DNA from 2 places in the Clostridium intestinale genome. Region 1 is predicted to be linked to the other one. Evidence: a T-box and tRNA genes for the amino acid it is inferred to sense, from the RefSeq annotation. Region 1 holds a T-box; the other holds one or more tRNA genes.
The links. A T-box is a leader RNA that pairs with one kind of tRNA and senses whether it is charged. The one in region 1 lies ahead of thrS (threonine--tRNA ligase), so its partner is inferred to be a tRNA-Thr.
Positions count from the first base shown of each region.

Region 2: it encodes a tRNA-Thr, which carries the amino acid that the T-box ahead of thrS (threonine--tRNA ligase) is inferred to sense. The anticodon was not compared.

Region 1 is NZ_CP121166.1:2,979,179-2,995,666, forward strand. It holds gene P8F83_RS15280 (ABC transporter ATP-binding protein) at 1-804, opposite strand, end outside; gene P8F83_RS15285 (response regulator transcription factor) at 903-1,523, opposite strand; gene P8F83_RS15290 (sensor histidine kinase) at 1,534-2,412, opposite strand; gene P8F83_RS15295 (DUF3298 and DUF4163 domain-containing protein) at 2,762-3,481, opposite strand; gene P8F83_RS15300 (polysaccharide deacetylase family protein) at 3,672-4,559, shown strand; gene P8F83_RS15305 (response regulator) at 4,586-4,957, opposite strand; gene P8F83_RS15310 (sensor histidine kinase) at 4,954-5,892, opposite strand; gene P8F83_RS15315 (PTS sugar transporter subunit IIA) at 6,041-6,358, opposite strand; gene P8F83_RS15320 (PTS sugar transporter subunit IIC) at 6,489-7,811, opposite strand; gene P8F83_RS15325 (PTS sugar transporter subunit IIB) at 7,876-8,175, opposite strand; gene P8F83_RS15330 (glycoside hydrolase family 1 protein) at 8,202-9,644, opposite strand; gene P8F83_RS15335 (MurR/RpiR family transcriptional regulator) at 9,769-10,515, opposite strand; tRNA gene P8F83_RS15340 (tRNA-Lys) at 10,654-10,729, opposite strand; tRNA gene P8F83_RS15345 (tRNA-Gly) at 10,736-10,809, opposite strand; tRNA gene P8F83_RS15350 (tRNA-Gln) at 10,861-10,935, opposite strand; tRNA gene P8F83_RS15355 (tRNA-Arg) at 10,944-11,020, opposite strand; gene P8F83_RS15360 (hypothetical protein) at 11,069-11,737, opposite strand; gene P8F83_RS15365 (HNH endonuclease) at 11,949-12,353, shown strand; tRNA gene P8F83_RS15370 (tRNA-Gly) at 12,386-12,460, opposite strand; tRNA gene P8F83_RS15375 (tRNA-Leu) at 12,466-12,549, opposite strand; gene P8F83_RS15380 (hypothetical protein) at 12,855-13,631, opposite strand; T-box leader at 13,753-13,957, shown strand; gene thrS (threonine--tRNA ligase) at 14,016-15,953, shown strand; gene P8F83_RS15390 (homoserine dehydrogenase) at 15,980-16,488, opposite strand, start outside.
Region 2 is NZ_CP121166.1:3,098,377-3,114,864, reverse strand. It holds gene cysS (cysteine--tRNA ligase) at 1-464, shown strand, start outside; gene P8F83_RS16010 (Mini-ribonuclease 3) at 773-1,180, shown strand; gene rlmB (23S rRNA (guanosine(2251)-2'-O)-methyltransferase RlmB) at 1,252-2,055, shown strand; gene P8F83_RS16000 (NYN domain-containing protein) at 2,075-2,584, shown strand; gene sigH (RNA polymerase sporulation sigma factor SigH) at 2,666-3,283, shown strand; tRNA gene P8F83_RS15990 (tRNA-Thr) at 3,376-3,451, shown strand; gene tuf (elongation factor Tu) at 3,513-4,706, shown strand; gene rpmG (50S ribosomal protein L33) at 4,878-5,027, shown strand; gene secE (preprotein translocase subunit SecE) at 5,064-5,297, shown strand; gene nusG (transcription termination/antitermination protein NusG) at 5,331-5,852, shown strand; gene rplK (50S ribosomal protein L11) at 5,938-6,363, shown strand; gene rplA (50S ribosomal protein L1) at 6,419-7,108, shown strand; ribosomal protein L10 leader region at 7,153-7,282, shown strand; gene rplJ (50S ribosomal protein L10) at 7,318-7,824, shown strand; gene rplL (50S ribosomal protein L7/L12) at 7,880-8,242, shown strand; gene rpoB (DNA-directed RNA polymerase subunit beta) at 8,541-12,245, shown strand; gene rpoC (DNA-directed RNA polymerase subunit beta') at 12,266-15,802, shown strand; gene P8F83_RS15935 (ribosomal L7Ae/L30e/S12e/Gadd45 family protein) at 15,953-16,192, shown strand; gene rpsL (30S ribosomal protein S12) at 16,243-16,488, shown strand, end outside.

The DNA of each region.
Region 1 (16,488 bases):
TCTTTGAGAGTTAATAGTAACTATATCTTCTTTTACAGTTATATTTTTTACACCTTTTATTGCTTTTAGCTCTTTTTCATTAATTAGAGAGATATCTCCAACTTGTACCTCTAGGCTTTGTATATCAGATATTAAAGATATCAGTTCTTCTTTAGTCCCTTCTGCAATTATTTTCCCTTTATCTATTATGGCAATTCTATCACATATATTTTCTACTTCCTCCATGTAATGAGAGGTATATATTATAGTACATCCATTTCTATTAAGCTCCTTAACTGACTCTAAAATATGATTTCTAGATTGGGGATCTATTCCTACTGTTGGTTCATCCATTATTACTAACTTAGGTTTATGAGCTATTCCGCAGGCAATATTTAATCTTCTCATCATTCCCCCAGAAAAATTCTTAGCCTTAGTTTTTCTATGCTCAATTAGTCCTGTAAACTCCAGTGCATATTCTACAGCCTTTTTTAGTTCCTCCCCTTTTACACCATATATAGATGCAAAAAACTTAATATTCTCTTCTGCTGACAATTCACTGTATATGGCAAGAGTTTGAGGTACTACCCCTATCTTCTTTTTTATCTCTTTTTCAAACTTCTTTAACGGTTTATTAAATATATTAACTTCTCCAGCACTACTTTTTATTAATCCACTTACAATATTTATGGTTGTACTTTTTCCAGCTCCATTAGGTCCTAAAAATCCAAATATCTCTCCTTCATTAACTTCTAAAGTAATATTATCTACTGCTGTAAAATCACCATATCTTTTTTCTAAATTATTTATTGATAATATTTTCATATGAATCTCTCCCTATTTAATACTTAAAATAATTATAAAAAAAATCCTCCTCCAATGTTAGTGGAGAAGGTCATAATTCTTTTATTACTTTAGTCATATTACATTCTGCCTTTTAGATAATAAATGGCTATTTGTGTTCTATGATTTAAAGAAGTCTTGCTTAAAATACTACTTATATAATTTTTTGTAGTTCCTTCAGATATAAATAACCTATTAGATATTTCCTTGTTAGATAAGCCCTCAGAAATAAGCTCCATTATCTGAAGTTCTCTTTCTGTAAATAAAGTTCTATCTATGGAAGTTTTATTTTCTAAAGATTCTTTGAGTTTATCTATTATTTCCCTTCCATAAACATTGTTCCCTCTATAAACCAAGTTTATAGCATCAACAATTTCTTCTGGTGGTGTATTCTTTAATAGATATCCTGAAGCACCGTTTCTTATTCCTTCTCTAACATATTCATCTTCATCAAATGTTGTAAGGATTATAACTTTTGTATTTTTAAACTTCACAAATTCCTTAGTAGCCTCTACACCATTTATAATAGGCATTCTAACATCTAACAAAACAATATCTATTGGTTGCTTTTTACACTCATCCATAGCTTTTAGTGCATTATCAAAAGTTCCAATTATATTTAAATTCTCATTCATAGACAAGATTATTTTTAAACTTTCCCTTATTAAAGCATCATCATCAACTATAACTATATTAATCATATATCCTCCATTAAACAGGTAGTAGCATTATAACAGAAAAACCATAATCTCCATTTATAACAAGCTTTCCACCTATATCTTCACATCTTTGTTCCATACCTTTTAGTCCCATACCTTTTACTACTTTCTCTTCTCCATTTCCATCATCTTTAAGCTCAACTCTTATCATCTTATTCATAACATTAATATTTACCCAAAAACCTCTGCAATTTGAATACTTTAAACTATTAGTTAAAGCTTCTCTAGTGTTTTCTATTATTGCTTTCCATTTTGTATAATTTATTTTTCCTAAATCCCCATTGATATTCACATATCCTTTTATGGATGTTTCTTTTAATGATTTTTCAACCTGAAACTTCAATCTATTTATTCCTAGTTCTTCTTCTATGGGCTTTAGTCCTCTTAAAGTTAACCTAATATCATCTACCCCACTTCTTAATACTGAAATAGAACTCTCAAGTAACGTTTTTGATTTTTCACTATCTGAATTTATAAGAAGTTTTGCAGCTTCAAGCTGCATAATACTACCTGCTATAACATGTCCAACTTTATCATGCATCTCTTGAGCTAGTTTATTTCTATCCTCTAAAAGAGATGTATATATTGCTTGTCTCTCAAATTCCTTAGAATTTTCTATTATTCTTCCATATTCATTTAATATTTTTTTATGACCTTGTATTTCTTGAAGAAGCTTTTTATTCTCTTCATAATAAAAAGAAATACTTCTTGAAGATAGATAGGTTATACTTAACAATAAATAATATATTGCTCCATACTCTACTCCCATAAAAAATCCAACTGTTACTAAAATAAGAGTTCCTACCTTATCTAATTTATCATCTATTTCATATAATTCCCCTGTTATCTGAGAAAGCAAAATAATAAACATATAATTTATATTAAGCGTAAGATATAAAATCAAGGCTATATCTAATAATAAACAACTTACTTTTATTAACTTATTGCTAGTTATATAAAAAACTAAATTAATAGACATGTAAAATAATAAATATAAAGTAATGTTTTTATTATAATCTTCTATAGATAAATTTATATAGATAATTAAAATAAAAACACCTATTAATACTTTAAAAATTAAATGACAATACTTAAAAAGCTTAATCTTAATCACCTCAAACTTGTCCTAACATTATAACATTATAATATTATAATATTAGGATATTCTAATATTATAATAACACAATGAATGCTTCTTAAACATCCATTGTGTTATAACTTTAAATCAATCCATCTTTTAAAAGACTTTTAGGAATATTGAAGGTTGGTATGCCTGTAACATATGGAGCAATTTCATATTGCTGAAAGTATATAGTAATTTCTTTATCATTAAAAGTAAATGCTTGATTATCACTTATCCCTTTAAAACCATTTTTATCTGTAAAATAGTTTTCTTTATTTTTTTGGATCTGATTACCTATTTCTTTATTTATTATATCTTTATAATCATATCCTTTTTTGAATAAATCTTTTAATGCTAGCTCCTTATTATCGTTTAAATTATAATTATAGGTTTTTCTTGTAGTGATGCCATGAGCACCTCCTGTGAATTGATAATAATCAATATAAAAACTTAAATATGGACATTTCTGATTTTGTATAGAATAAACACTATCAACCTCAAAAGGACGAAATGGAATGTTATCATCTTTTGATTCCTGTTCATACTTTTGAGCTAAATCTTCTAAATCCTTTACCCAACTATCATTCCAATCTTTTAATTTTTGATTTATATCTTTAGTAAAATTATTATTTGGAGCTGTAATTGTAGGTGTTTTTATTTCTCCTTTTATACTCTCCATATTTATGTCTTTCTTATTTTCCTCAATTACTATTTTTTCACATTGAAATGACATATCCACATTTTTTTCCACAGCCCTAGCAATATCGGAAGTACTCATCATTAGACATAATAGAGTTAAATTCAATATTTTTTTCATTTATTGCCCTCCTTATTAACATATTCATAGGTTAGTATTTGCAGAATTCTGTAGATTATTAACACTGTAATCAACAAGTTTTCCACAATTAATCCACAGATTTTGTGGATTATTATTCATATTATTTAATTTTTTCTTCATATTTTTATGTTATAATCTTTTTAGATACAAATTAGGAGGACATACTTTTATGAAAAAAAAGAATTTGCTCATAGTATACATAATAGCGTTATTAATATTAGCTATTCCTGTTACAATATATGGAGTTATTCACTTTAGCACTTATACAAGTTCATCAACTAATAAAAACGATAACAAAACTCCAATTGATTACTCTTCTACTTCTGATGAAACTACTAACAAACCAGCAGAAGAACCTAAGATAGTGGATAGATTTGAAGGAAAGACACTCATTAATCCTAAAGGAATTCCAGTATTATGTTATCATGCTATAGGAGATGATAAAACAAATACTTTATATGTGTCTCAAGAAAAGTTTAAAGAACAAATGGACTATCTAAAAAATAATGGATATTTTACACTTACTATGAAAGAATTCAATGATTATATTTTAAATAATAAGTCAGTCCCTGAAAAGTCTGTATTGATTACATTCGATGATGGGTACTCCAATAACTACACATTAGCCTATCCTATTTTGAAAAACTACTTACAAAATGCTACTATTGCATTAATCACTGATTTTTCTAATGATAGCTTTTATCTATCTAAAGATCAAATTTTAGAAATGCATAAGAACGGGATTGAGTTTGTATCTCATACTACAAAGCATCAGTCCTTAGATGAATTTAGTTATGAAGAGCAACTTAAAATATTGAAAGATTCTAAATTAGCTTTAGAGAATCTTTTAGGCGAACCTCAAACTGTATTTATATATCCTTATAGTAAATATAATCAATATAGTGAAAAGGCTGTTAAAGAGGCCGGTTATAACATGGCTTTTGACCTAGATGGAGGAATCGCTTCTCGAAATGATAGTCCCATTCATATAAAAAGACAATATGTAAATGGAAATTATAACTTAGAACAATTTAAAACTCTTCTTATTGTAAAATAATAAAGCAGGAGTTTTCCTGCTTTTTCTTATTGTAATAGCTCTAAAGTTTTTTCAACTATGAAATCTGGATCAAAGGGCTTAGTTATATATAAATAAATATTATATCTGTTACTCATCTTTATTTCTTCAGTACTTCCTTTTGCTGTTAAAAGTATTATTTTAATATCTTTTAATTCATCCTTATCTTTAATTTTATCCAAGACCTCATATCCAGTTAATCCAGGCATCATAACATCTAGAAATACTATATCTGGTTTTTCTTGTAATATTATTTTTAATCCCTCTTCGCCATCTTTCGCTCTATACAGTTCAAACTCTTCTTCTATCTCTTCTAGTGTTTGTTCTAATAACATTCTAATTGGTGCTTCATCATCAACTATCAATATTTTTATTTTCATAATTCTTCTCCTTTATATATTGGTAATGTAAAGAAAAAGCAGCAGCCTTTTGTCTCATTATTTCTTACACCTATTGTTCCCCCATGTTGTTCGACTAAATTTTTAGTTATATAGAGTCCCAATCCTGTTCCCTTAGGTTTATCTCCATCCTTGCTTTCAACCTGCTTAAACTTATTAAAAATTAAATTTTGATATTTTTCTGGAATCCCTATCCCAGAATCCTTTACTTCTATAATTATAAACTCTTCATCTTGCCTTTTAGCAGAAATTACAATCTCACCTTCGTTAGTAAATTTGAATGCATTACTTAATAAATTAATAAGTATTTGCATTATCTTGTGTTCGTCTCCATGCACGTAAGGTATATTAGCTTCAATTAAATCAAATACTTCTATATCTCTTTCTCCTATTAAGGAATACGTTGAAAGAATTACTTTATTTATAATAGTCTCTATACTTAATTTTTCACATTTTCCAAGTTCATTTCCAAAATCTATTTTAGTAGTATCTAATATATTCTCTATCATTAATGCTAGTCTTTCCGATTCTGATATTATTATTTCTAGATTTCCTTTAATAAGTTCCACTTGGTAACTTAACTTTTCATTTGATTCCATTAATTTTTTATCTTCAAGAGCTGGAATTACATGTCTTGAAAATTTCTTTCTTATTATTTTAGTAAATCCCATTATTGATGTTAATGGAGTTCTAAATTCATGGGAAACTAGCGATATAAACTCGTTATTATCATTGTTTAACTTTTTATATTCATTTTCGTCTAATATAATCTTATTTTCAAGTTTTTCAACTTTTAATCGCAACTCATTATTATCTTTTTCAAGTTTGATTGCCTTTGTTTTTAAATATATAAAAGTAATAGTAAAAATTAAAGCAATAATTAACTCCCTATAATTTAATTTAACAAAATTAAACATACAAACCCTCTTTCTAAACCTTATTATACCTTTTAAAATTAATGAATTAAAGAGCCTCTATATTTATATTATCGTATTATAATAAATAAACTAAAATAATACTAGATTAAAAGCTGTGCATTATAAATACACAGCTTTTAATCTAGTATTATTTATTTCCTTTTAAATCAACATACATTTCTATCATTTCTCTAACTAATTCTTTTATAGTTTCTGCACTAAGCATTTGATCTTCAGCATGCATCAAAATTAAAGAAAATTCAACCTTTTCTCCAGATGCTTCCTTTTGAATTAAATCAGCATGAGAATGGTGTGCTTCTACCATATAAGTATCAGCTTCTTTTAACTTTTCCTTTGCAACTTCATAGCTTCCGCCTCTTACTTCACGTAATGCTTCCATTGCTAAAGATTTAGACATTCCCACATTACTAATGATATTAAATGCAATTAACTCCATTTCTTCCATACAATATGTCCCCTTTATTTTTATTTTACTGCGTATTAACTAAAACTTATTGTCAATACTGGGTGTTAAATTATTATCTGTATTATAAAAACCAGGGACGCTAACGCAGTCCCTGATAGATTTTTTATAATTACATTGTAGCTTCTTCAGATCCAGCTACAGTTTTATTAGCAGCCATTATAAATGGTAAGTATACTACTGTTGCTGCAGCTAAACATAAGAAACCTACTAGTAATGCTCCAAAGTTTGCACCTGAGCCTAGGAATGCTATTAATGGTCCTGGAGTAGTCCATGGAACACCATAAGCTATTGGAGGAATAATCTTAAGTGATATAAATGTATATCCTATAAGTATATTAACAACTGGTGCTAATATAAATGGTATTATTAACATTGGATTTAATACAACTGGAAGACCAAATACTATTGGTTCGTTTATATTAAATAATCCTGGAGCAACTGAAAGTTTGATTATATCTTTATAGTCAGCTCTCTTAGAAACTAAGAATACAGCTATTATTAATCCTAAAGTACATCCTGAACCACCATAGTTAGCAAAAGCATCATTTAGTGCCCATGTAGCTGTGTAAGGTGCTCCCCATGCTGAACCGTGAGCATTAACATATGCTAAGTTAGCATTGTTAGCTTCTGCAAACATAGTATCTCTGATTGCAGCAATTGTGTTTGGACCATGTATACCTAATATCCATAAGAAGTTAGATACAACTGCAAGGATTATAACTGTTACAACACTGTTACTTAATCCAGTTAATGGTGCTTGTATAACTTTATAAACTAAAGCATGAAGACCATCAGCGTATACTAAAGTAATTAAGTAGTTGATTACAGCAAATAATACTGTTACCATGATTATTGGAATTAATATCTTAAATGATCTTGCAACTGCTGGTGGTACTTGATCTGGCATTTTGATTTGTAACTTGTCAGATCTACCTAATTTAGTTACAAGTTCACCAACAATAAGTCCTACTATTAATGCAACGAATAAACCTTGTGCATTAAAATATTGAGTTGAAATATAGTTTCCTGCTACACCTTCAAAAGATTTAGCTGGTTGATATACTATAAAGTAAACTGAGAATGAAGTTAGACCTGCTAACAAATCATCTCCCTTAAGAGCTAAAGCAACATTTCTTCCTACTAGGAAAACAATCATAAGAGCTAATATATCATTAGATCCTCTTAAAACTGGTGAGAATATTGCTTGTGCTGAGCTTAAGTTAGGGAATATATCACCTAAATGTAGTAAGCTAGCTATAAATCCATCTGGTGACAAAACAACGAAGTTTAATAATACTATTATTGCTCCCGCCATAGTAATCGGGAAAGTTAATATGAACGCATCACGTACGGCACATACATGTCTTTGCGCATTAAGTTTAGTAGCTATTGGAACTAGTAATCTTTCCATTACAGCTTCAAGTTTATTCAATTTGATCCCCTCCATCATTCTAATCTTTAAGATTAGTTTAAATAATTTACCCAATTATAAGTTCTTAGATTTTTGATAATGCATTTTCTAAAACAGCTTTTCCATTCATAGTTCCATAAAGTCTCATGTCGATAACTTCAACAGGAATTCTTCCCTTAACTAAAGCATCAACTTGTGGCTTTTGAAAGCGAACTTGTGGTCCTAAAAGCACTATGTCCACTTCATCAGTAAGCTTATCTGCTTCTGATACTGGCAGAGCTGTTATTTCTACTTCCACCCCCTTTTCTTTTGCAGCATTGTTCATTTTATTAACTAAAAGACTTGTTGACATGCCTGCTGCGCATACTAATAAGATTTTTTTCATAATAAAAACCCCTTTCGATATATAAATTATAATTGCTGACCATTTGTTTTTATTACATTCTTGTACCAATGAAAGCTCTTTTTCTTTATTCTTCTTAGGTCTTTTTCATCATTTTCATCTCTATCTACATACACGAATCCATAACGCTTTTGGTACCCATTTAACCAACTCAATAAGTCTGTGAAAGACCATGTGCAGTATCCTATTAATTCAACTCCATCAGTTATAGCTTCTTGACATGCTTCTATATGTTTTTTTATATACTCTATTCTGTAGTCATCGTTTACATTGTCATTTTCAAGAGTATCGAATTCACCTAAACCGTTCTCAGTTATAAGTATAGGCAATTTGTATCTATTTGTCAATCTCCTCACTCCAATTCTTAGCCCTTGTGGATCGATTTCCCAATCCCAATTCGTAGCTTCTAGATAAGGATTGTTTTTACTTTTAAATACTCCAGGAACGCCACTTTCAGCAGTAGTACCTTTTTTCCCAGTAGTATTCATCTTTGCAACAGCTTCTTCAACTCCACCTTCTAAAGGATTCATTTCAACTGTTCCACTTCTATAATAATTAACTCCCATAAAATCTGGTTTTCCTGCTTTTAATAACTCTATATCCCCATCTTCTATAGTTGGTGCTAGTCCTAATTTATTTAAATATTTCCATGCTATTTTAGGGTATTCTCCCCAACAATACACATCGAGCCACCAATAATTACTTATTTCCTCAACATTTTCTAATGCTAGTACATCTTCTGGTTTTGAGCTAAACGCATATATTGGTGAAAATGCAAAGCTTGGTCCAATCTTTCCATTTGGCACATATTTTCTAAAAGATTGAATAGCTTTAGCATTCGCTAAACTTGCAATATGGTTTGCTTCATACATTCTTTTTTTATCAGTAACTTTCGGTGGGTGTACAGCTTTCTCATATCCATGAGTTATAAAAACATTTTGTTCATTTAATGTTACCCAATACTTAACTCTATCCCCATATCTCTTATATAGAGCTATACAATATTCATTAAAATCATCAATTATTTTTCTTGACTCCCATCCTCCGTATTGATCTTGCAAACCTTGTGGTAAATCCCAATGGTAAATAGTTATGATAGGTTCTATATTATATTGTATTAATTCATTTATCAAATTATCATAAAATTTTAAACCTTCTTCATTTACCTCGCCATTACCTTGAGGAAATATACGACTCCAAGCTATCGAAAATCTATAAGCCTTTAATCCCATGTCAGCCATAAGCTTAACATCCTCTTTATATCTATGGTAATGATCTACTGCTACATCTCCATTGGTATCTTTATATGTAGTACCGGGAATTCTAACATACTCATCCCATACGGATGGTCCTTTACCATCTTCGTTCCATGCTCCTTCTACTTGATATGCTGCTGACGCAGATCCCCATAAGAAATCGGGACTAAATTCATCAAGCTTTCTATATATCATTCTGATCTCCCCCTCTCACCACTATAGTATTCGTTTCCAAAACATTTGTAAATGGTTTTAAGGGTTAAAAAAACTAGTTTTTTACCTAAAAATAAGTTACCTTAAAAAAACAAGTTGTTTTTTATTATAGTTGCTTATTTTTATCCTTTTGAGTTAAATTAAATACACGCTTTGCTAATGTTTCTAATATATACATTACAGGTAATTGAGTTGTTATATCAAAGTACTTATAAGTTTCATACTGCACATAATAGGATATGTTTATATCAGACATCTGAGCTAAAGTACAACTTTTACTATTTGTTATACTTATAATAGTACTATTTTTTTTCTTTAATCTTGTTACATGATTTATTATAGTAGGAGTTTCCCCTGATACTGATAAAGCAATTGTTACCCCATTATCTAAGTATTCTCCGCTTACAGGATAAAATGGATCATCTATATATACTGCAAATTTATTTAAAGATGCAAAATAACGAGAACCATAAGTAGCAATAGCTCCTGAATTCCCTATTCCTATAATTAATAAATTACTTGACTTGTATATTGCATCACAAGCCATTTTCATTGAATCCTCAAAATCCTTTGTTGCTGCTCTATTCATAAATTCTATAAAAGTGCTTTTATCATCATTTAAAAGTTTGCCTTCTTCTTCCTCAATAAACATCTTTAGTTTAACTTTAAACTCTGCAAATCCATTACAATTCATTTTTTTGCAAAATCTCAATATTGTTGTTGTTGATACATGAACTTCATCAGCTAAATCTCTTATTCTCATATATATAACTTTATCTTTATTTTTACTTATGTAGTTATATAGTAGGAACTCTAATTCATTTAAAGATTGTATTTCCTCTGGACTAAACATTATATCACTCCTATTTAAGTTCATTTTGGAATTGCATTACGTATATTTTAACATATTAGTATCATTGAAACAATTATTGGATGAAATAGATATAATTTAAGACAACAAAAAAAGAACTATGTTAACATAGTTCTTTTCTGGTGCACCATCACGGGTTCGAACCGGGGACACCCTGATTAAGAGTCAGGTGCTCTACCAACTGAGCTAATGGTGCATAAAATGGAGCGGGTGATGGGAATCGAACCCACGTAACTAGCTTGGAAGGCTAGGGCTCTACCATTGAGCTACACCCGCAATAACACAAGAATTATTATACATATTATGCATAATCTTGTCAAGTTTTTTTGGCTGGGATGGCAGGATTTGAACCTACGAATACCGCAGTCAAAGTGCGGTGCCTTACCGCTTGGCGACATCCCAAAAAAAACTGGTGCGTCTTAAGGGATTCGAACCCCTGGCCCACGCCTTAGAAGGGCGTTGCTCTATCCAGCTGAGCTAAAGACGCAACTCACATTGTTTATTATATTTACTCATAAAATAAATGTCAAGTTTTTTATAATATTTCAGTAAGCTTTTTAGCTAGGATGTCCTTAAGCTCTTCTCCACTCTTTTTAATAGAAGATGCTGTTTTACAGACTCTTATGAAATTGTTTTCATCCATGCCTATTTTATCCTCAATTTTATTATCAGTATTTAATAATTTCCCAGTTTCTAATACAAAAGATCCCAAGTCCTCAGCTTTAGAAAAAGTCTTTAAATATATGAACTCAGTATTGTCCCCTAGCCACGTCTTATTAAAATCTATGGAGAATTTTCTAAGTTCTAAAAGAATTCTATCTTCACTTAAATCCCAGCATTTTTTTATCATATTTAAATGCCTTCTCATATTATTTTCTTCTTTACTTGTTATTTTTTTATCTCTAGCAGCTTTACTAATCACTTCTTCGGTTGTATTGTATGGAATAAAGTTGATCTTTTCTTCCCTGCTGTATATCCACTTATAAAAGGCTTCCTGCAAAAAAGAATATTGTATATATCCTAATAATGCTTTAGCATTTGGAAATGGTGCCCATACATTCTCTATACCAGTATTTTTACAAAAAATAAGGCTATGGAGATATACAGTTTTCTTATTTATAGGTTCATCTACAAATACATGACCTCTTATAGTTCTGCTTTTGTTTATCTGTTCTTTCCAGTAGTCAAATGAATTAAATTGCATCCTCAAATTCATCACCCTCATTTTTAATATATCTATAACTTTAGTATATAGTATTATTTACCCTATTTCAAGCTCTCCAATTACTTTTAGTTCATCCTATCCAATCTTTAATGTTCATATTTTCATATTCACTTCTATAGATTGAACTTTTACTCCCAATATCATATAATATTAGTAAATAAAATATTTTGAATAGGAAGGTGTTAGTTGATTGTATTATTGTGAGATTTGTGGAAAAAAAGCTGATATTCATCACATTGTTCACAGAAGTGAAGGTGGATTAGACTTCCCTCTAAATTATAAATATCTATGTCAAGAGCATCATCGAGGTAAAAATGGTCCACATAGATGTGAGGAAACAGACCTTAAGTATAAGTTAGAGTTACAGAATAAGCTTTTAAATATATTACCAAAAGAATATTATACGGTCTATGAGTTATCAAATATTCTTAACATCTCCAATAACTCCTTTAAAAAACTAACTAAAAGTTTAAAGTTATATAAAGAAGGTTACCTAAAAGAGGATATTGTATTCTATCTTATGGGCAATTACTTTTACACCTACGAAATGTTAGAAGATTTGAAATTAGCTCAATTAGCATTAAAATTATCGTAAAAAAAAGAAACAGCTTTAGCTGTTTCTTTTTTTGGAGCGGAAGACGGGATTCGAACCCGCAACTTTCACCTTGGCAAGGTGACACTCTACCATTGAGTCACTTCCGCATATTTGGTGCAGATGAAGGGAGTCGAACCCCCACGCCGTAGGCGCTAGATCCTAAGTCTAGTGCGTCTGCCAATTCCGCCACATCTGCAACTTCTACATTTAATATTATACATGTATTTAACAAGAAATCAATAAAAAATTTACTAATTTAATGGAAAAATTATAAATCGGTGATTATCTTATATAATAACCACCGATCTTGATCCTTCATTAGTTTTTTTATTAAATTTAATATAGTATTTTATACACGTATTCTTTAGTATTTATTAATTATCTTTTGTATAGTTAAATTATATATTTTTCACCATAATTCGTCAATATATTTGAAACAACTTTCTATCAATTATTTTTCGACATTGATTTTAATACCATCTATATATAATATTAAAATATTTATTTCAATTCTATAGCTTTCACTTCACTTTTATCCTCTATACTCTTCATTAATTTATAATTTTCTTCCGATTTAGAACTTGTTAGTATTCCTGAACTATTCCATATGGATCCATCCTTAAACACTAGAGTAAACTTATGCTCCTTCCAGCTATATTCTTCAACTATAATTCCTATATCATCATAACTATACTTTTTTTCTAATATTGAAAGGTAATTATTAATAATGATACCTTGATCATTTATATTTGAATAATAAAGCATACCTAAAAAGATATACACTGACAATACAATAAGTATAACTTTAGAATAAATCCTATATATCTTAGAGCTAAAATATATTCTTATTATCATTTCCTTTAAAGTAAAACATCTTTGTTTACAGAACATAAAAATTATAAATTCTTCATAAGATTCTTCTAGTATTGCTTTAAAAAGTCTTTTAACTATTATGTTTGAGAGATGTAGAGAAAAGATTAACGCTGGAAATATCCAATATTCTTTCCTTACAACCATGGTGTTCATCATATCAAACCCTGCATTTAATCCAATCAAATCAAAAAAATTAACTATTATCAAAAATAACACTAGATATATTAACCACGCCATTAAATAATATACAATTAAATAGCTGCTATACTTTTCTTCTAAATCTTCATATATATACTTTTTAGTGAAGTTTGGTATATATAATATTACTAACTCTCTATACTTAGATAGTAAAAAATTAAGTATTATTGTAAATACACCAGCTACTAGCCCTCTTAAAAGAATCAATATTTCTTCCTCCAGTAATTATATGATTTATTATATGAGACAATCTATAAAAGATTGCTTTTAATTTTTCTAATCTATTGACATACAAAATTTTTAAAACTATAATTATCTAAAACAATATTGAAATTCTATGATGAGAAGAGTAAGCTTTTTTATATTTTCAGAGAGAAGATACATTGGTGTGAGTATCTTTAAATATGTTCAGCTGAAAACCACCTCTGAGTGACCCTAATAAAGTCCGTTATAATCACGTTACGATTTTCTTAAGTGGCTATTAGTTAGCAATTTAGGGTGGAACCGCGGGAATTAATACTCTCGTCCCTTTATTTTTATTGGGACGGGAGTTTTTTTGTTATTTAAATTTGAAAGGAGATATAAAATAAAATGGTTAAAATTACTTTAAAAGATGGATCTATAAAAGAACTTGAATCTGGTTTGTCAGTCTATGAAATAGCTAAAAGTATCAGTGAAGGTTTAGCTAGAGCTGCATGTTGTGGTCTTGTTAATGGAAATGTGGTTGATTTACGTTATGTAGTTAATGAGGATGTTGAACTAAGTATATGCACATTTGACTCCGAAGAAGGGAAAGCTGCTTTTAGACACACTGCTTCTCATATGTTAGCTCAAGCAGTTAAAAGATTGTATCCAGACACAAAACTGGCTATAGGACCTTCTATAGAAAATGGTTTCTATTATGATTTCGATAAAGATGGAAACTTTTCTCAAGATGAGTTAGACAAAATAGAAAAAGAAATAGCTAAAATAGCTAAAGAAGATTTAAAAATAGAAAAGTTTGAACTTCCAAGAACAGAAGCTTTAAAACTAATGGAAGAAAAAAATGAACCTTATAAAATAGAACTTATAAACGATCTTCCTGAAGATGAGGTTATATCTTTCTATAAGCAAGGAGAATTTGTAGACCTTTGTGCTGGTCCTCATCTTTTATCCACTAAGACAGTTAAAGCAGTTAAATTAATCAGATCTGCTGGAGCTTACTGGAGAGGAAACGAAAAAAACAAGATGTTATCTAGAGTTTATGCTACTGCCTTCCCTAAAAAATCTGAGTTAGATGCTCACTTAGAGGCTTTGGAAGAAGCTAAAAGAAGAGATCATAACAAACTTGGTAGGGAGCTTGGAATATTCACTACTAATGAAAATGTAGGTCAAGGGCTTCCACTATTAATGCCTAAAGGAGCTAAAATAATTCAAGTTCTTCAAAGATGGATTGAAGATGAAGAAGAAAAAAGAGGTTATTTGTTAACTAAAACACCTTTAATGGCAAAAAGTGATCTTTACAAAATATCTGGTCACTGGGATCATTATAAAGATGGTATGTTTGTTTTAGGTGATGAAGAAAATGATGTTGAGGTTTTTGGTTTAAGACCTATGACTTGTCCGTTCCAATATACAATCTACAATGCTGAACAACACAGCTATAGAGATCTACCTAAAAGATATGCAGAAACTTCTACTTTATTTAGAAATGAAGCTTCTGGTGAAATGCATGGACTTATAAGAGTTAGACAATTTACTTTAGCTGATGGTCACTTAATAGTTACACCTGAACAATTAGAAGATGAATTTAAAGGAGTTGTAGATTTAATAAAATATGTAATGACAACTTTAGGAATTCAAGATGATATAACTTATAGATTCTCTAAATGGGATCCAAAAAATAAAGAAAAATATATAGATGACCCTGAAGCTTGGGAAAAAACTCAAAACTTAATGAGAGATATTTTAAATCATCTAAATATTGATTTTTATGAAGCTGATGATGAAGCTGCTTTCTATGGTCCTAAGCTAGATATTCAATTTAAGAATGTTCATGGTAAAGAAGATACTATAATAACAGTTCAAATTGACTTTGCTATTGCTGAAAGATTCCAGATGACTTATGTTGATAAAGATGGAGAAAAGAAAACTCCTTATATAATCCACAGAAGTTCTATAGGTTGTTATGAAAGAACTCTAGCTATGCTTATAGAAAAGTATGCTGGTGCTCTACCAACTTGGCTAGCTCCAGTTCAAGCTAAAATACTTCCTATATCTGATAAGTATAATGACTATGCTGAAGAAGTTAGCAAAACTTTATTAAACAAGGGTGTTAGAGTTGAAGTTGACTATAGAGCAGAAAAAATAGGTTATAAGATAAGAGAAGCAAGATTAGAAAGATCTCCTTATATAATAGTAGTTGGAGAAAAAGAAGCTGAAAATAAAGAAGTTTCTGTTAGAAGCAGAAAAAATGGAGACGAAGGTGCTCTATCTTTAGAATCCTTTGTTAACAGAATAACTCAAGAAATAGCTAGTAAAGAGAACTAAAAAAGAGGCCTAGGCCTCTTTTTTATTTAAACTGCTCTAAGTAACTTTTTAAAAGAAGTTATATTCCCATCAAGTTTTAGTCGCTCTAAAGCCTCCTGTATTTTGCTTTCACCTAAAGTATTTATATATAATGCCAGCTCATCTCTCTTTTCCCCTACTAATTGTAGATCCGGGAATTCTAATCTTAACTTTTTAATAACACTTTTCTTTTCCTCTGTTTTTATCCTTATTAAAACGCCTACCTCACTATCTATATATCTATTTACTAATATTTCATTAAGATAATTCTCAGAAGTTTCTTTTCTTCCTCTAATTATATCTAAAACATCCCCAAAAACAGCTGAGCCTGTTGGAAGCATTCCAGCTCCTTTTCCAGTAAAGCTAACCTCTCCCACTGCATCTCCATGGAACACAACTCCATTAACTTCATTATTAATAGTAGAAAGTATACTTCCTTCTTTAACTAAGGCTGGTCTTACAGAGGCATACACCTGATCTCCCTCCATTATACTTTCAGCTATTAACTTTATTCTAT
Region 2 (16,488 bases), 120 kb from region 1:
CTGTTGAAAGATTATACAATGCAGTATCTAATCTAGAAAACCTTCTTGAAGAAAGTTGTGTTGAAGAGATAAATGATAAAGAAGAAAAATATATTACTTCGTTAGATGTATACAGGAAGAGATATATAGACAAGATGGATGATGATTTCAATACTGCAGATGCTATATCTGTTCTATTTGATTTAGTAAAGGATATTAATACTAATATAAGTGTTGATTCATCTAGAAAAGCAATTCAAGGGGCATTAGATATTATAAGAGAACTTGGAGATCCTCTTGGAATACTTCAAAAATCAACTAAAGGAAGTATAGAAGAAGAAATAGAGAAGCTTATTGAAGATAGACAACAAGCAAGAAAAAATAGAGATTTTGCGTTAGCAGATAAAATAAGAGACGATCTAAAAGATAGAGGAATAGTATTAGAAGATACACCACAGGGTGTTAGATGGAAAAAGATTAATTAATCAATTAAAAAGAGGCTATATATCCTTCAAGATTATAGCTTCTTTTTGTTTATACAGATTTCAAACATAAAATTATTTTGTTGATTTTAGTTGGGTTTATAAAATATTATGTTTAATAACCATATAACCAGTTAACTGGTTAACCAGAAATCCAGATATCCAGATATCCAGAAAACCAGCCGAAAAATTTAATAATTCATTGTTTTTAAAGACAAACTTAAATTATATTTAATATAATTTGAATACTTATGAGTTTATGGTATATTAAGTAGAGTAGGTAAATCATAAAGTTAAAGGAGAGTTAATCTTTGGAAAACTTATTATATAGAAAATTCACAAAAGAAGAGGCTAGAATGCTAAATCCACTTCAATTGGCTTTTGTAGGGGATGGAGTATACGAGGTATTTATAAGAAATTATATTTTAAATAATAATAAAGAACTATCTACACATAAATTGCATGTAGAGGCCATTAAGTATGTTAAAGCTCATGCTCAAAGTGAGATAATTAGGAGAATAGAGTCAGATTTAACTGATGAAGAAATATATATCTATAAACGTGGAAGGAATACAAAATCAGCTACAGTACCTAAAAATGCAGATTTAGCTGAATATAGAGCTGCAACAGGATTTGAAGCTCTTGTTGGATATTTATACTTAATTAATCAGATAGATAGATTAAATACTATATTATTAAAATCAGTAGAGCAGGAATAAAATTAATTTGTTTTATTAATAATTAGATAGATATACAAGTTTAGTTAACTATAGAAAATGAGGAGAAAAAGATGTCAAATAAAGAGGAATATAAAAAAAATAAAGAAAATAAAGAAAATAAAGAAAAAACAATTAGAGAAGATTTGATAGAAGGTAGAAACTCAGTGTCGGAGGCATTGAAATCTGATAGAACAATAGAATATTTATTAATAGCGAAAGGTAATGTTGAAGGATCTATAAAAAAAATAATACAAGTAGCTAAAGATAAAAAGATAGTTATAAAAGAAGTGGAAAAAAGAAAACTAGATTCTATGAGCGAAACGGGGTCACATCAAGGTGTTATGGCTGTAGTAACTCCTTTTAAATATTCAGAAATAGACGATATAATAGAGTATGCTAAGAAAAAAGAAGAAGATCCATTTATAGTTATTTTAGATGAATTAGAAGATCCTCATAATTTAGGATCTATAGTAAGAACTGCTGAGTTATGTGGTGTGCATGGAATAATAATACCTAAAAGAAGAAATGTAGGTGTAACTCCAACTGTATATAAATCTTCAGCTGGAGCTGTTGAACATATGAAAATAGCAAAGGTAACTAATATTAATGTAGCAATAGATAAACTAAAAGAACAAGGTTTATGGGTTTATGGTGCAGATATAAATGGAGAAGATTATAGTTATAATACTAATTTTTCTGGACCTTGTGCCATTATAATAGGCAGTGAAGGAAGAGGAATATCTACCTTAACTTTAAAGAAATGTGATAAACTTGTTAAAATTCCTATGGTGGGCAAAATAAACTCTTTAAACGCTTCTGTTGCAGGTGGTATAATGATGTATGAGGTTTTAAAATCTCGAATAACAAAAAGATAGATTTGAGAGTGATAGGGTTTTGAAAATTTTATTTGTTGACGGATATAATGTTATCAATAGTTGGCCAAATCTCAAAAAAATTAAAGAGTATAGTTACGAGTCAGCTAGACAACAGCTTATAGAAACTCTCCACAATTATGCTAATTATGAAGATTGTAATATAAATATAGTCTTTGATGCACATAAGGTTGAAGGAAATCTGGAGAATAAAGAAGAAGTGGATAAAAGACTGTCGGTTGTTTTTACAAAAGATGGCGAAACCGCGGATAATTACATAGAGAGACAAGTAAATGAGCTGGGAAGAAGGTTCGAGGTTTTAGTTGTGACATCTGATTGGTTGGAGCAACAAACCATATTTCAAAGGGGAGCCATACGAGTATCTTCATTAGAGTTTTATCACATTATAGTTAATATGGAAAAAGAAATAATAAGTGAAACTAAAAAAGTAACTAAGGGAAGTAAAAATCTTTTGGAAGACAGTATAGATAAAGAGGTATTGAAAAAGTTGGAAAAGATGAGAAGAAGTTAAATTCTAATATTTTATTAGCTCCTTTAATTCTTAAATAGTGGCATATGAGGGGGGAGTACTTTGGGTTATAGTGAAAGGTCTATGGAAAGAAATGTTGATTTTAAGAATAGATTAGATGAAGATGTTGCTGTTGAGGCTAAGGAAGGTAATATTGAGGCTCAAGAATACCTAATTAGCAAATATGAAATGTTTGTAAAAACAAAGGCTAAATCTTATTTCTTAATTGGTGCGGACAAAGAAGATATATATCAAGAAGGAATGATAGGTTTATATAAGGCTATAAGAGATTTTAACCCTCATAAATTAGCTTCATTTAGAGCTTTTGCGGAACTTTGTATAACAAGACAGATAATTACAGCTATCAAAACAGCTACTAGACAGAAGCATATACCATTAAATACTTATATATCTTTGAATAAACCTGTTTATGAAGAGGAGTCTGAGAGAACTTTATTAGATATTTTATCTGGAATTAAGATATCAGATCCTGAGGAGTTGATAATAAGTAAAGAAGAGATAGAGAGGATGGAAAAAGAGATTTCTAATGCCTTAACAGAATTAGAAATGGAAGTGTTAACATCCTACCTAGATGGTAAGTCATATCAAGAGATTGCTTGTGATTTAGATAGACATGCTAAATCAATAGATAATGCCCTTCAGAGGGTGAAAAGGAAACTTGAAAAATGTCTCAAATTATAGCAATTATTTTAATTCAAATATATTGACAAATACCAAATTGGATAGTAAACTTTATAATTGGTATATATATTATACATATATGTATTTAAGTTGCTCACGTAGCTCAGTAGGTAGAGCGTCGCCTTGGTAAGGCGGAGGTCGTCGGTTCAATCCCGATCGTGAGCTCCAATTTTTTTAAAATACAAAACGCTAGGCAAAGTTTATTTAATTAGTAAGGAGGAAAATAAAAATGGCTAAGTCAAAATTCGAAAGAAATAAACCACACGTAAATATTGGAACAATAGGACACGTAGACCACGGTAAGACAACATTAACAGCAGCAATAACAACAGTATTAGCAAAAAAAGGGTTTGCAGAAGCATTTAACTATGCAGATATAGATAAGGCACCAGAAGAAAAAGAGAGAGGTATAACAATAAATACCGCTCACGTAGAATACCAAACAGAAAACAGACACTACGCACACGTAGACTGTCCAGGACATGCTGACTATGTAAAGAACATGATAACAGGAGCAGCACAAATGGATGGAGCTATCTTAGTTGTATCAGCAGCAGACGGTCCAATGCCACAAACAAGAGAACATATATTACTAGCATCAAGAGTAGGAGTTGACTATATCGTAGTATTCTTAAACAAAGCAGATATGGTAGATGACGAAGAGTTATTAGAGTTAGTAGAAATGGAAGTAAGAGAATTACTAAGTGAATACAACTTCCCAGGAGATGATATTCCAGTAATAAAAGGATCAGCATTACAAGCATTAGAAAACCCAACAGATGAAGCTAAAATAGCACCAATCTTAGAGTTAATGGATGCAGTAGATAGCTATATCCCAACACCAGAAAGAGCAACAGATAAACCATTCTTAATGCCAGTAGAAGATGTATTCACAATTACTGGTAGAGGAACAGTTGCGACTGGAAGAGTGGAAAGAGGAATACTACACGTAGGAGACGAAGCAGAAATCGTTGGACTAAGTGAAGATAGAAGAAAAGTAGTAGTAACAGGAATAGAAATGTTCAGAAAGTTACTAGATGAAGCACAAGCAGGAGATAATATAGGAGCATTATTAAGAGGGGTACAAAGAACAGATATCGAAAGAGGTCAAGTACTTTCAAAAACTGGATCAGTAAACCCACATAGTGCATTCGTAGGTCAAGTTTACGTATTAAAGAAAGAAGAAGGCGGAAGACATACACCATTCTTTGATGGATATAGACCACAATTCTATTTCAGAACAACAGACGTAACAGGATCAATCAAATTACCAGATGGAATGGAAATGGTAATGCCAGGAGATCATATAGATATGAATGTTGAATTAATAACAACAGTAGCTATGGATGAAGGATTAAGATTTGCTATAAGAGAAGGCGGAAGAACTGTAGGTTCTGGAGTTGTTACTACTATAGTTAAATAATACAAGATGTTTAAGGGCTGGGTTCTCTAACCTAGTCCTTTACATAGTGATAAAATGTTGACTTTGTAATTTATTTGTGATAATGTTATGAAGTGAATGACATAGTAAGGTAAAAGCTTATACTAATACAAAGCTTATGCTGTATATAGAAAAAAACTGGAGGTGCAGACAATGAGAGTAAAGATAACTTTAGCTTGCACAGATTGCAAACAAAGAAATTACCACTCAATGAAGAACAAGAAAAATGACCCAGATAGATTAGAGGTTAAAAAGTACTGCAAATTTTGCAAAAAACATACTCTTCACAGAGAAACTAAGTAATAAAGTTCTCAGCTTTTTTTAAGGATGTGAATAATAATGGCTGTAAATGGCAAGGTTAAAAAAGAGTCTGCACCTAAAAGGGAAGCAGGCATTGTTAAGTTCTTTAGAGAGGTTAAAGGTGAAGTTAATAGAATAACTTGGCCTAATAAAAATGAAGCAAAAAAAGCCTTAATAGCTACAATTGCCTTTACACTAGCATATGTTGTGCTAGTTGGTGGCTTAGACCTTGTTTTTAAAAACCTCTTTGAAATTATTTTAAAATTAAAATAAGGGAGGTTTGGGTGAGCTATTCATCCTGATAATATGAGTGAAAGAGCTAGATGGTATGTGGTACACACATATTCTGGATATGAAAATAAGGTAAAAGCAAACATTGAAAAAACTATAGAGAATAGAGCTCTTGAGTCCTTAATTCAGGATATACAAGTTCCTATGGAAGAAGTTATCGAAGAAAAGGATGGAAAACAAAAAATATCTCTAAAGAAGAAGTTTCCAGGATATGTTTTAGTAAAAATGTTGATGAGTGACGAATCTTGGTATGTTGTTAGAAACACAAGAGGAGTTACAGGTTTTGTTGGACCTGGATCAAAACCTGTTCCTTTAACTGATGAAGAAGTTGATTCTATGGGTGTAGTTGATATGCCTGTTGAGATTAATTTAGAGGTTGGAGAGAGCGTAAGAATAGTATCAGGACCATTTAAGGATATGCTTGCTACTGTTGTTGAGATAAACACAGAAAAGCGTAAAGTGAAAGCTTTAGCAGAATTATTTGGTAGAGAGACTTCTATTGAAGCCGAATTAAATCAGGTTGAAAGATTAGTTTAATACTAATTTTTATCAATAAAGACTATGGTCTTAATTAAGTGGGAGGGCTAAAGTCCGTATTACCACAGTATAGGAGGAATAACACATGGCTAAGAAAGTAACAGGAATGATAAAACTTCAACTTCCTGCAGGTAAGGCAACACCAGCTCCACCAGTTGGTCCAGCATTAGGACAACATGGAGTTAATATAATGGGATTCTGTAAGGAGTTTAATGCTAAAACTGCTGATAAAGCTGGTTTAATAATACCAGTTGTTATAACAGTGTATCAAGACAGATCATTTAGCTTTATATTAAAAACTCCACCAGCTGCAGTTTTAATTAAAAAAGAATTAGGACTAGAAAGTGGTTCAGGAGTTCCAAACAGAACTAAAGTTGGAAAAATAACTAAAGAACAAGTAAGAAAAATTGCTGAGTTAAAAATGCCAGACTTAAATGCTGCATCAGTAGAAACTGCAATGAGTATGATTGAAGGTACTGCTAGAAGCATGGGAGTAACTGTAGTAGAGTAATTTCTAGAAATTGGTGGGAGGTAATAACCGTTAATACCACAAAGGAGGCTTAATAATGGGAAAGAAATATGTTGAAAGTGCAAAATTAGTAGATAAGAGTGCTTTATACACTCCAGTTGAAGCTTTAGATTTAGCAGTAAAAACTGCAAAAGCTAAGTTTGATGAAACAATAGAAATACACGTAAGATTAGGGGTAGACCCAAGACATGCTGATCAACAAGTTAGAGGAGCAGTTGTTCTTCCACACGGAACTGGTAGATCAGTTAAAGTATTAGTATTTGCTAAAGGTGATAAAGCTAAAGAAGCTGAAGCAGCTGGAGCAGAATTCGTTGGAGCTGAAGAATTAGTTTCTAAAATCCAAAACGAAAACTGGTTTGATTATGATGTAGTTGTAGCTACTCCAGATATGATGGGTGTAGTTGGTAGATTAGGTAGAGTATTAGGACCAAAGGGATTAATGCCGAACCCAAAATCAGGTACAGTTACATTTGATGTTGCTAAAGCAATCGCTGATATCAAAGCTGGTAAAGTTGAATATAGAGTAGATAAAACTGCTATAGTTCACTGCCCAATCGGAAAGAAATCTTTCGGAGTGGAAAAATTAGCTGACAACTTCCGTGCTTTAATGGAAGCTGTAGTAAAAGCTAAACCAGCAGCTGCTAAAGGACAATACGTTAAGTCAGTTTCTTTATCAGCAACAATGGGACCTGGAGTTAAAGTTAACCCAGTTAAGGTTTTAGAATAGTATTGACATATGTCGAGAAATGATATATAATCAATAACGTTGTAATAACTGAATAGGTAAAACCGTAGACAGTGGGTGCGATGTGCATAACGTAAACAACCTACCGAGGGTTCCATACAAATGCTTGTAATGGGTCTTTCCTTGTCTGCGGAAAGACCCTTTCTTAATTATAAAAAAGCAGTTAAAAACTGTGAGGAGGTGGACACACAGTGGTAAATAAGAATAGACAGTTAAAAGAAGCGAAAGTTGCTGAAATTAAAGAGAAGTTAGAAAAAGCTCAATCTGTAGTTCTTACAAGTTATCAAGGATTAACAGTTGAAGAAGATACTCAACTTAGAAAGACTCTTAGAGAAGCTGGTATAGAATATAAAGTATATAAAAATACTTTAGTTACATTAGCAGCTAAGGAATTAGGCCACGAAGGAATAGTTCCATTCTTAGAAGGACCTGTATCGATAGCATTCGGTTACGAAGATGTTACAGCTCCAGCAAGAATTTTAAGTGATTTTGCTAAAACTCATAAGAAATTAGAGTTAAAAGCAGGAATAGTATCTGGTGAAGTTTATGATGCAGAGAAAGTTAAACAACTTGCTGCAATACCACCAAAAGAAGTTCTTATTGCAAAACTTCTTGGAAGCTTCAAAGCTCCATTATCAAATCTTGCATATTTATTAAATGCAATAAAAGAGAAAAAAGAATCAGAATCTGCTGAATAATTAGTGATTATAGCAGAAAAAAATAATTAGTAAAAAATTTCGGAGGTGCCTTAAAATGACAAAGGAACAAATCATAGAAGCTGTAAAAGCTATGAGCGTTTTAGAATTAAATGAATTAGTAAAAGCTTGTGAAGAAGAATTCGGAGTAAGTGCTGCTGCACCAGTTGCTGCTGCAGGCGGAGCTGCTGTTGCTGCTGTTGAAGAAAAGACTGAATTCGACGTAGTTTTAACTAGCGCTGGAGCTAACAAAATAAAAGTTATAAAAGTAGTTAGAGAAGTAACTGGATTAGGATTAAAGGAAGCTAAAGAAATAGTTGACGGAGCTCCTAAAACAATTAAAGAAGCTATAGCTAAAGAAGCAGCTGAAGAAATAAAAGCTAAATTAGCTGAAGTTGGAGCAGAAGTTGAAGTAAAATAATTTCTGTTTAGCATAAAAGAGGTGCTAGTACTAGCGCCTCTTTAATTTCTCTATAAATAATTTAGAAATTACAATAAAAGTGATTATAAGGTAAAACAAGTATTGACAGCGCAAGATCAATATGATAATATCATTTAATGTACTATTCAATATGGAATAGTATATATAATTTTAGAATAGCCGTATATAAATTAATAATCTAGGTTATACTAAAATAATGACATTACCCGAAAGTAACCTTCCGTAGGGGGAAGTGCGTACTTTTGGTTATTTTAGTTTAAACGAGGGGTGAAAGTTGATGGTACATCCTGTCCAAGTGGGAAAAAGAACTAGAATGAGCTTTGGAAAGGTAAAAGAAGTTGCAGAAATGCCAAATCTGATTGAGGTTCAATTAGATTCATACAACTGGTTCCTAAAAGAAGGGCTTTATGAGGTTTTTGAAGATGTAAACCCTATAACTAACTTCACGGGAAATCTAGTTTTGGAGTTTACTGACTTCAAGCTTGACAAAGATAACATTAAGTACTTAGTAGAAGAGTGTAAAGAAAGAGATGCAACTTATGCTGCACCTTTAAAAGTATCTGTAAGACTTCAGAACAAGGAAACTGGAGAAATTAAAGAGCAAGAGGTTTTCATGGGAGATTTCCCATTAATGACTGAGCAAGGTACTTTTGTTATAAATGGAGCAGAAAGAGTTATAGTAAGCCAATTGGTTAGATCACCAGGTGTTTATTATAATGTGTCAAGAGATAAAAGTGGTAAGAAGCTATTTTCTTCAACAGTAATACCTAATAGAGGAGCATGGTTAGAGTATGAAACAGATTCTAATGATGTAATCTATGTAAGAATTGATAAGACAAGAAAGTTACCGATAACAATCTTAGCAAGAGCTATGGGTTTTGGAACTGATACTGAACTTATTGAGTATTTTGGTGAAGACGAAAGATTCAAGGCTACTATTGAAAAAGATAATACTAAGACTAAAGAAGAAGCACTATTAGAAATTTACAAGAGATTAAGACCAGGAGAACCACCAACTGTTGATAGTGCAGTATCTCTTATTGATTCATTATTTTTTGACGCAAAAAGATATGATTTATCTAGAGTTGGAAGATATAAATTCAATAAAAAGTTAGCTATAAACTTAAGAATTGCTAATCAAATAGCAGCAACAGATATAGTTAACCCAGAAACTGGAGAGATTCTGGTAGAGAAGAATCAAAAGATAGCAAGAACTGTAGCTAAAGAAATTCAAAATTTAGGGATAAACTCTGTAGATATATTAGTTGATGATAGAATCTTTAGAGTAATCGGAAATCACTTTGTTAAAATCCAAAATCATGTTGATTTTAATGTAGATGATTTGAATATTAAAGAAAATGTTCATTTCCCTACCCTAAAAGAAATTCTTGATACTTATTCTACTGAAAAAGAGATTAAGGATGCTATAAAGAAGAATATTAACAGACTTATACCTAAGCATATTGTTAGAGATGATATATATGCAACAATAAGTTATGAATTAGGATTACCTTATGGTATAGGAAATGTTGATGATATAGATCATTTAGGAAATAGAAGATTAAGAAGTGTTGGAGAACTTCTACAAAATCAATTTAGAATTGGTTTATCAAGAATGGAAAGAGTAGTTAAAGAAAGAATGACTATTCAAGACCAAGAAGGAATAACTCCACAAGTATTAATTAACATAAGACCAGTAGCAGCTGCTATTAAAGAATTCTTTGGTAGTTCACAGCTTTCTCAGTTCATGGATCAAACAAATCCATTATCTGAGCTTACTCACAAAAGAAGATTATCAGCTTTAGGACCTGGAGGACTTTCGAGAGAAAGAGCTGGGTTTGAAGTTAGAGACGTTCACTACTCACACTATGGGAGAATGTGTCCGATAGAAACACCAGAAGGACCTAATATAGGACTTATAAACTCTTTAGCTACTTATGCAAGAGTTAATGAATATGGTTTTATAGAAACTCCTTATAGAGTTATAGATAAAGAAACTAGTCTTGTTACAAATGAGATTAGATACTTCACAGCAGATGTTGAAGATCAATATTACGTTGCACAAGCTAAGGAACCGATAGGAGAAGATGGAAAACTATTAGATTCTAGAGTTACTGTAAGATACATGGAAGATGTTCTTGTGATTCCTAGAGAAGATGTGGATTTAATTGATATATCTCCAAGACAAATAGTTTCTGTTGCTACTGCTATGATTCCTTTCTTAGAGAACGATGATGCTTCCAGAGCACTTATGGGATCTAACATGCAACGTCAAGCAGTTCCATTATTAAAACCACAAGCACCAATTGTAGGTACTGGGATTGAATTTAAAGCGGCTGTAGATTCTGGGGTTCTACCTAAAGCAGTTAATGCAGGGGTAGTGTCCTATGTAAGTGCTAATGAAGTTAGAGTTAAAAGAGATTCTGATGGAGGAACTGACACATACAGACTTCTAAAGTTCAAGAGAAGTAACCAAGGTACTTGTATTAATCAAAGACCTATAGTTTCTAAAGGCGAATACGTATCAAATGGTACTGTATTAGCTGATGGACCATCTACTGATTTAGGAGAAATAGCATTAGGTAAAAATATCAGAATGGGATTTATAACCTGGGAAGGATATAACTACGAAGATGCTATGCTTATTTCAGAAGAACTAGTTAGAGAGGATGTGTTCACATCTATTCATATAGAAGAATATGAATGTGAAGCTAGAGACACTAAATTGGGACCAGAAGAAATAACTAGGGATATTCCAAATGTTGGTGATGATGCAATAAGAGATCTTGACGAAAGAGGAATCATCAGAATTGGTGCTGAAGTTAGATCTGGAGATATTCTTGTAGGTAAAGTAACACCTAAAGGAGAAACTGAATTAACAGCAGAAGAAAGACTATTAAGGGCTATATTCGGAGAAAAAGCTAGAGAAGTAAGAGATACTTCTTTAAGAGTTCCTCATGGAGAAGCTGGTATAATAGTTGATGTTAAAGTGTTCACTAGAGAAAATGGTGATGAACTTACTCCGGGAGTTAATGAATTAGTTAGATGTTATATAGCACAAAAGAGAAAAATATCTGTTGGAGATAAGATGGCTGGACGTCATGGAAACAAAGGGGTTATTTCTAGAGTTTTACCAGAAGAAGATATGCCATTTTTACCTGATGGAAGACCACTACAAATATGTCTAAACCCTCTAGGGGTTCCTTCACGTATGAATATTGGTCAGGTACTTGAAGTTCATTTAGGATGGGCAGCAAGTAAATTAGGCTGGCATATAGCTACACCAGTATTTGATGGAGCTACAGAAAAAGATATTGAAAACTGTCTTGAAGATGCAGGATATAATGCAAATGGAAAGACTGTACTTTATGATGGTAGAACTGGAGAACCGTTTGATAACTCTGTTACTGTTGGGATAATGTATATCTTAAAACTAGCCCATTTGGTTGATGATAAGATACATGCTAGATCTACAGGTCCATACTCACTAGTTACTCAACAACCACTTGGAGGTAAAGCTCAATTTGGTGGTCAAAGATTTGGTGAGATGGAAGTTTGGGCACTTGAAGCTTATGGTGCTGCTCATACATTACAGGAAATTTTAACAGTTAAATCAGATGATATTGTAGGTAGAGTTAAAACTTACGAATCAATTGTAAAAGGTGAAAATATACCTGAACCAGGCGTACCTGAGTCATTTAAGGTTCTTATTAAAGAACTTCAAGCTCTTTGCTTAGATGTAAGAGTTCTTAATGATGAAAATCAAGAAGTTAAACTAAAAGAATTGACAGAAGATGATGACGCAGTTGAATTAGATGTAAATATAGAGGGTAATGAAGATTTTGTACCAGCAACTCCAGATGGAGAAGATAGTTATTTAACTGGAGATGAGGAATTGGAAGAAGAGTTAGATTATGAATCATTCCAATTAGATGAATTCCAAGAAGATTTAGAACTTGATGATTTTAATGATGAACACTAATTTGAAGGGAGGATATACCCTTGATCGAATTAAATAATTTTGATGCATTGCAAATAGGTTTGGCTTCTCCACAACAGATAAGAGAATGGTCTAGAGGGGAAGTTAAAAAACCAGAAACTATTAACTATAGAACATTAAAGCCAGAAAGAGATGGTTTGTTCTGTGAAAGAATATTTGGACCACAAAAGGATTGGGAATGTCATTGTGGAAAATATAAGAGAGTAAGATATAAGGGAATTGTCTGCGATAGATGTGGAGTAGAGGTAACTAAAGCTAAGGTAAGAAGAGAGAGAATGGGGCATATAGAACTTGCTGCCCCTGTATCTCACATATGGTATTTTAAAGGGATTCCGTCAAGAATGGGGCTAATATTAGATATGTCTCCAAGGGCTCTTGAAAAAATATTGTATTTTGCTTCTTATGTAGTGATAAACCCTAAAGAAACACCATTATTAAAGAAACAGTTATTAAATGAAAAAGAATATAGAGAAGCTGTAGATAAATATGGTGAGGAAAGTTTTGTAGCTGGAATGGGTGCTGAATCTATAAAAATGTTATTAGGAGAAATAGATTTAGAGAAACATTCAGTAGAGCTTAAAGAAGAATTAAAACAAAGTACAGGTCAAAAGAAAGTTAGAATAATTAGAAGATTAGAAGTTGTTGAATCTTTCAGAAAATCAGGAAACAATCCTGAATGGATGATAGTTGATGTTATACCAGTTATACCTCCAGATTTAAGACCAATGGTTCAATTAGACGGAGGAAGATTTGCAACGTCTGACTTAAATGATCTATATAGAAGAGTTATAAACAGAAATAACAGACTTAAAAAACTTTTAGATCTTGGAGCTCCTGACATAATAGTGAGAAACGAAAAAAGAATGCTTCAAGAAGCTGTAGATGCACTAATAGATAATGGTAGAAGAGGAAGACCTGTTACAGGTCCTGGAAACAGACCACTTAAATCTTTATCTGATATGCTTAAAGGTAAGCAAGGAAGATTTAGACAAAATCTTCTTGGTAAAAGAGTTGACTACTCAGGAAGATCTGTTATAGTTGTTGGACCTGAGTTAAAGATGTACCAATGTGGGCTTCCAAAAGAAATGGCTCTAGAATTATTTAAGCCATTTGTTATGAAAAAATTAGTTCAAGATGGTGTAGCTCATAATATAAAAGCTGCTAAGAGAATGGTTGAAAGAGTTAGTGCTCAGGTGTGGGATATACTTGAAGAAGTAATAAGTGATCATCCTGTATTATTAAACCGTGCTCCTACTCTTCATAGATTAGGTATTCAAGCATTCCAACCAGTTTTAGTTGAAGGTAGAGCTATTAAACTTCATCCGTTAGTTTGTACAGCTTATAATGCTGACTTCGACGGTGACCAAATGGCTGTTCACGTTCCTTTATCAGTTGAAGCACAAGCAGAAGCTAGATTCTTAATGCTAGCTGCTGGAAATATACTAAAACCATCTGATGGTAAGCCAGTTTCTGTACCTACACAGGATATGGTTCTAGGTTCTTACTATCTAACTGTAGATAAAGATGGTGTTAAAGGAGAGGGATCTTACTTCTCTTCAGTAGATGAAGTGCTTATGGCATATTCGTTAAAGGAAATTGATATTCATGCTAAAATAAATGTAAGATTGTATAGAGAAATAGATGGTAAACTTGAAAGTGGAATAGTTAAAACTACTGTAGGAAAGATTATATTTAATGAATCAATTCCTCAAGATCTTGGATATGTAGATAGAACTAATCCTGCTGAAAGATTTAATCTAGAGGTTGATTTCTTGGTGACAAAAGGTACACTTGGGGGAGTAATTGATAGATGCTATGTTAAACATGGTCCAACTAAGACTTCTGTAATGTTAGATAATATTAAAGCTACAGGTTATCATTATTCTTCAATTGGAGCTATTACAATAGCAGCTTCAGATATGATAGTTCCTCAAAGAAAATATGAGTTACTTGAAGAAACTGACAAAACAGTTGATAGAATTGAAAAGATGTTTAGAAGAGGATTGATTTCAGAAGAAGAAAGATATGATAGAGTTATTCAAAAGTGGACTGATACGACTGAAGAAGTTGCGAATGCACTTATGGATAGTATGGATAAGTTTAATCCTATATATATGATGGCGGATTCTGGAGCCAGAGGATCTAAATCTCAGATCAAGCAATTAGCTGGTATGAGAGGACTTATGGCAAATCCTTCAGGTAAGATTATAGAATTACCTATTAGAGCATCGTTTAGAGAAGGCCTAGATGTATTAGAGTACTTTATATCAACTCATGGAGCTAGAAAAGGTAATGCCGATACAGCTCTTAAGACAGCTGACTCTGGATACTTAACAAGAAGACTTGTTGATGTATCTCAAGATGTTATAGTTAGAAGTCAGGATTGTGGAACAACTGAAGGAATAGTTGTTGCGGATATTAAAGAAGGAAATGAAGTTATCGAAGGTTTAAAGGAAAGATTAACAGGAAGATATAATGCTGAAGATATAATTGATCCAGAAACTGGAGATGTTATACTTGCTAAAGATAACTATATGGATGTTCATATGGCTGATAAAATAGTAAAAGCTGGTGTTAAGAAAGTTAAAATTAGATCAGTATTTACATGTAAGGCTAAAGTTGGAGTTTGTGCTAAGTGTTATGGTATGAATATGGCAACTGGACAAAAGATAAATATCGGTGAAGCAGTAGGTATTATAGCAGCCCAATCTATAGGAGAACCAGGAACTCAGCTTACAATGAGAACATTCCATACAGGTGGAGTTGCTGGAGCGGATATAACTCAAGGGCTTCCTAGAGTTGAGGAGTTATTTGAAGCTAGAAAACCTAAGGGATTAGCTATAGTAAGTGAAATACACGGTACAGTTAAGTTTGAAGAGACAAAGAAAAAGAGAGTAGTTTATGTAGTATCTAACGAAGGTGCTGAGAAAACTTATGATATACCTTTTGGATCAAGACTTAAGGTTAGTGATGGAGATATAGTTTCAGCTGGAGATGAAATCACAGAAGGATCTGTAAATCCACATGATATCATGGGTATTAAGGGAGTAGATGGGGCTAGACAATATCTGCTTTCAGAAGTTCAAAAAGTTTATAGACTACAAGGTGTTGATATAAATGATAAGCATCTTGAAGTAGTAGTTAGACAAATGACTAGAAAAGTTAAGATAAGCGAATCAGGTGATACTGAACTATTATCAGGAACTTTAATAGATATGTTTGATTTTGATGAAGAAAATGCTAGAGTGGAAGCTTTTGGTGGAGAACCAGCTCAAGGAGAAAAGGTACTTCTAGGTATAACTAAAGCAGCACTTGCAACGGATAGTTTCCTTTCCGCAGCGTCATTCCAAGAAACTACAAGAGTTCTTACTGATGCAGCAATAAAAGGAAAAATAGATCCACTTCTTGGATTGAAGGAAAATGTAATTATTGGTAAACTGATTCCGGCAGGAACAGGTATGTTAAGATATAGAACAGTAAAACTCAATACTGAGGATAATATTGCAGATGAAATAGATGAAATTGCTATTGAAGATTAAACAATCAATATTATTGACATGTGTATGCTTAGATGATAAAATAAACTTTGTGTGATTTGTAAGCTACTGTATAGTATACATTTGTCTACATGATTACATGAGCAAAGTTTTCTAAACTTTGCCCATGTTCTATATAATTGGGGGGATTTCATGATAGACAGACTGATAGGGAAAAAGCTTATTGGGATCAAACAATGTGCCAAAGCTATGAAAAATGGTTCTGGTACAAAGTTATATGTAGCTAAAGATTCAGATGAAAGGTTAATTTTACCTTTAATAGAATTAGCCACAGAAAAAAACATTCAAATTAATTATGTTGACACCATGAGGGATTTAGGCAAAATGTGTAGCATAGAAGTAGGTGCGACATCTGCTTTAATGCTTGAATAACGCAATTATCTAATTTATATAGATAAGTGAAAAAATCAGGAGGTGAAACCATGCCAACTATTAGCCAATTAGTAAGAAAAGGTAGAAAGACAGTTGTTACTAAATCAACTGCACCAGCACTAAAGGAATGTCCACAAAGAAGAGGAGTATGTACAGTAGTTAAAACTACGACTCCAAAGAAACCAAACTCAGCTCTAAGAAAGATAGCAAGAGTTAGATTAACTAACGGTTACGAAGTAACAGCTTATATCGGAGGAGTAGGTCACAACTTACAAGAGCACAGCGTTGTTCTTATA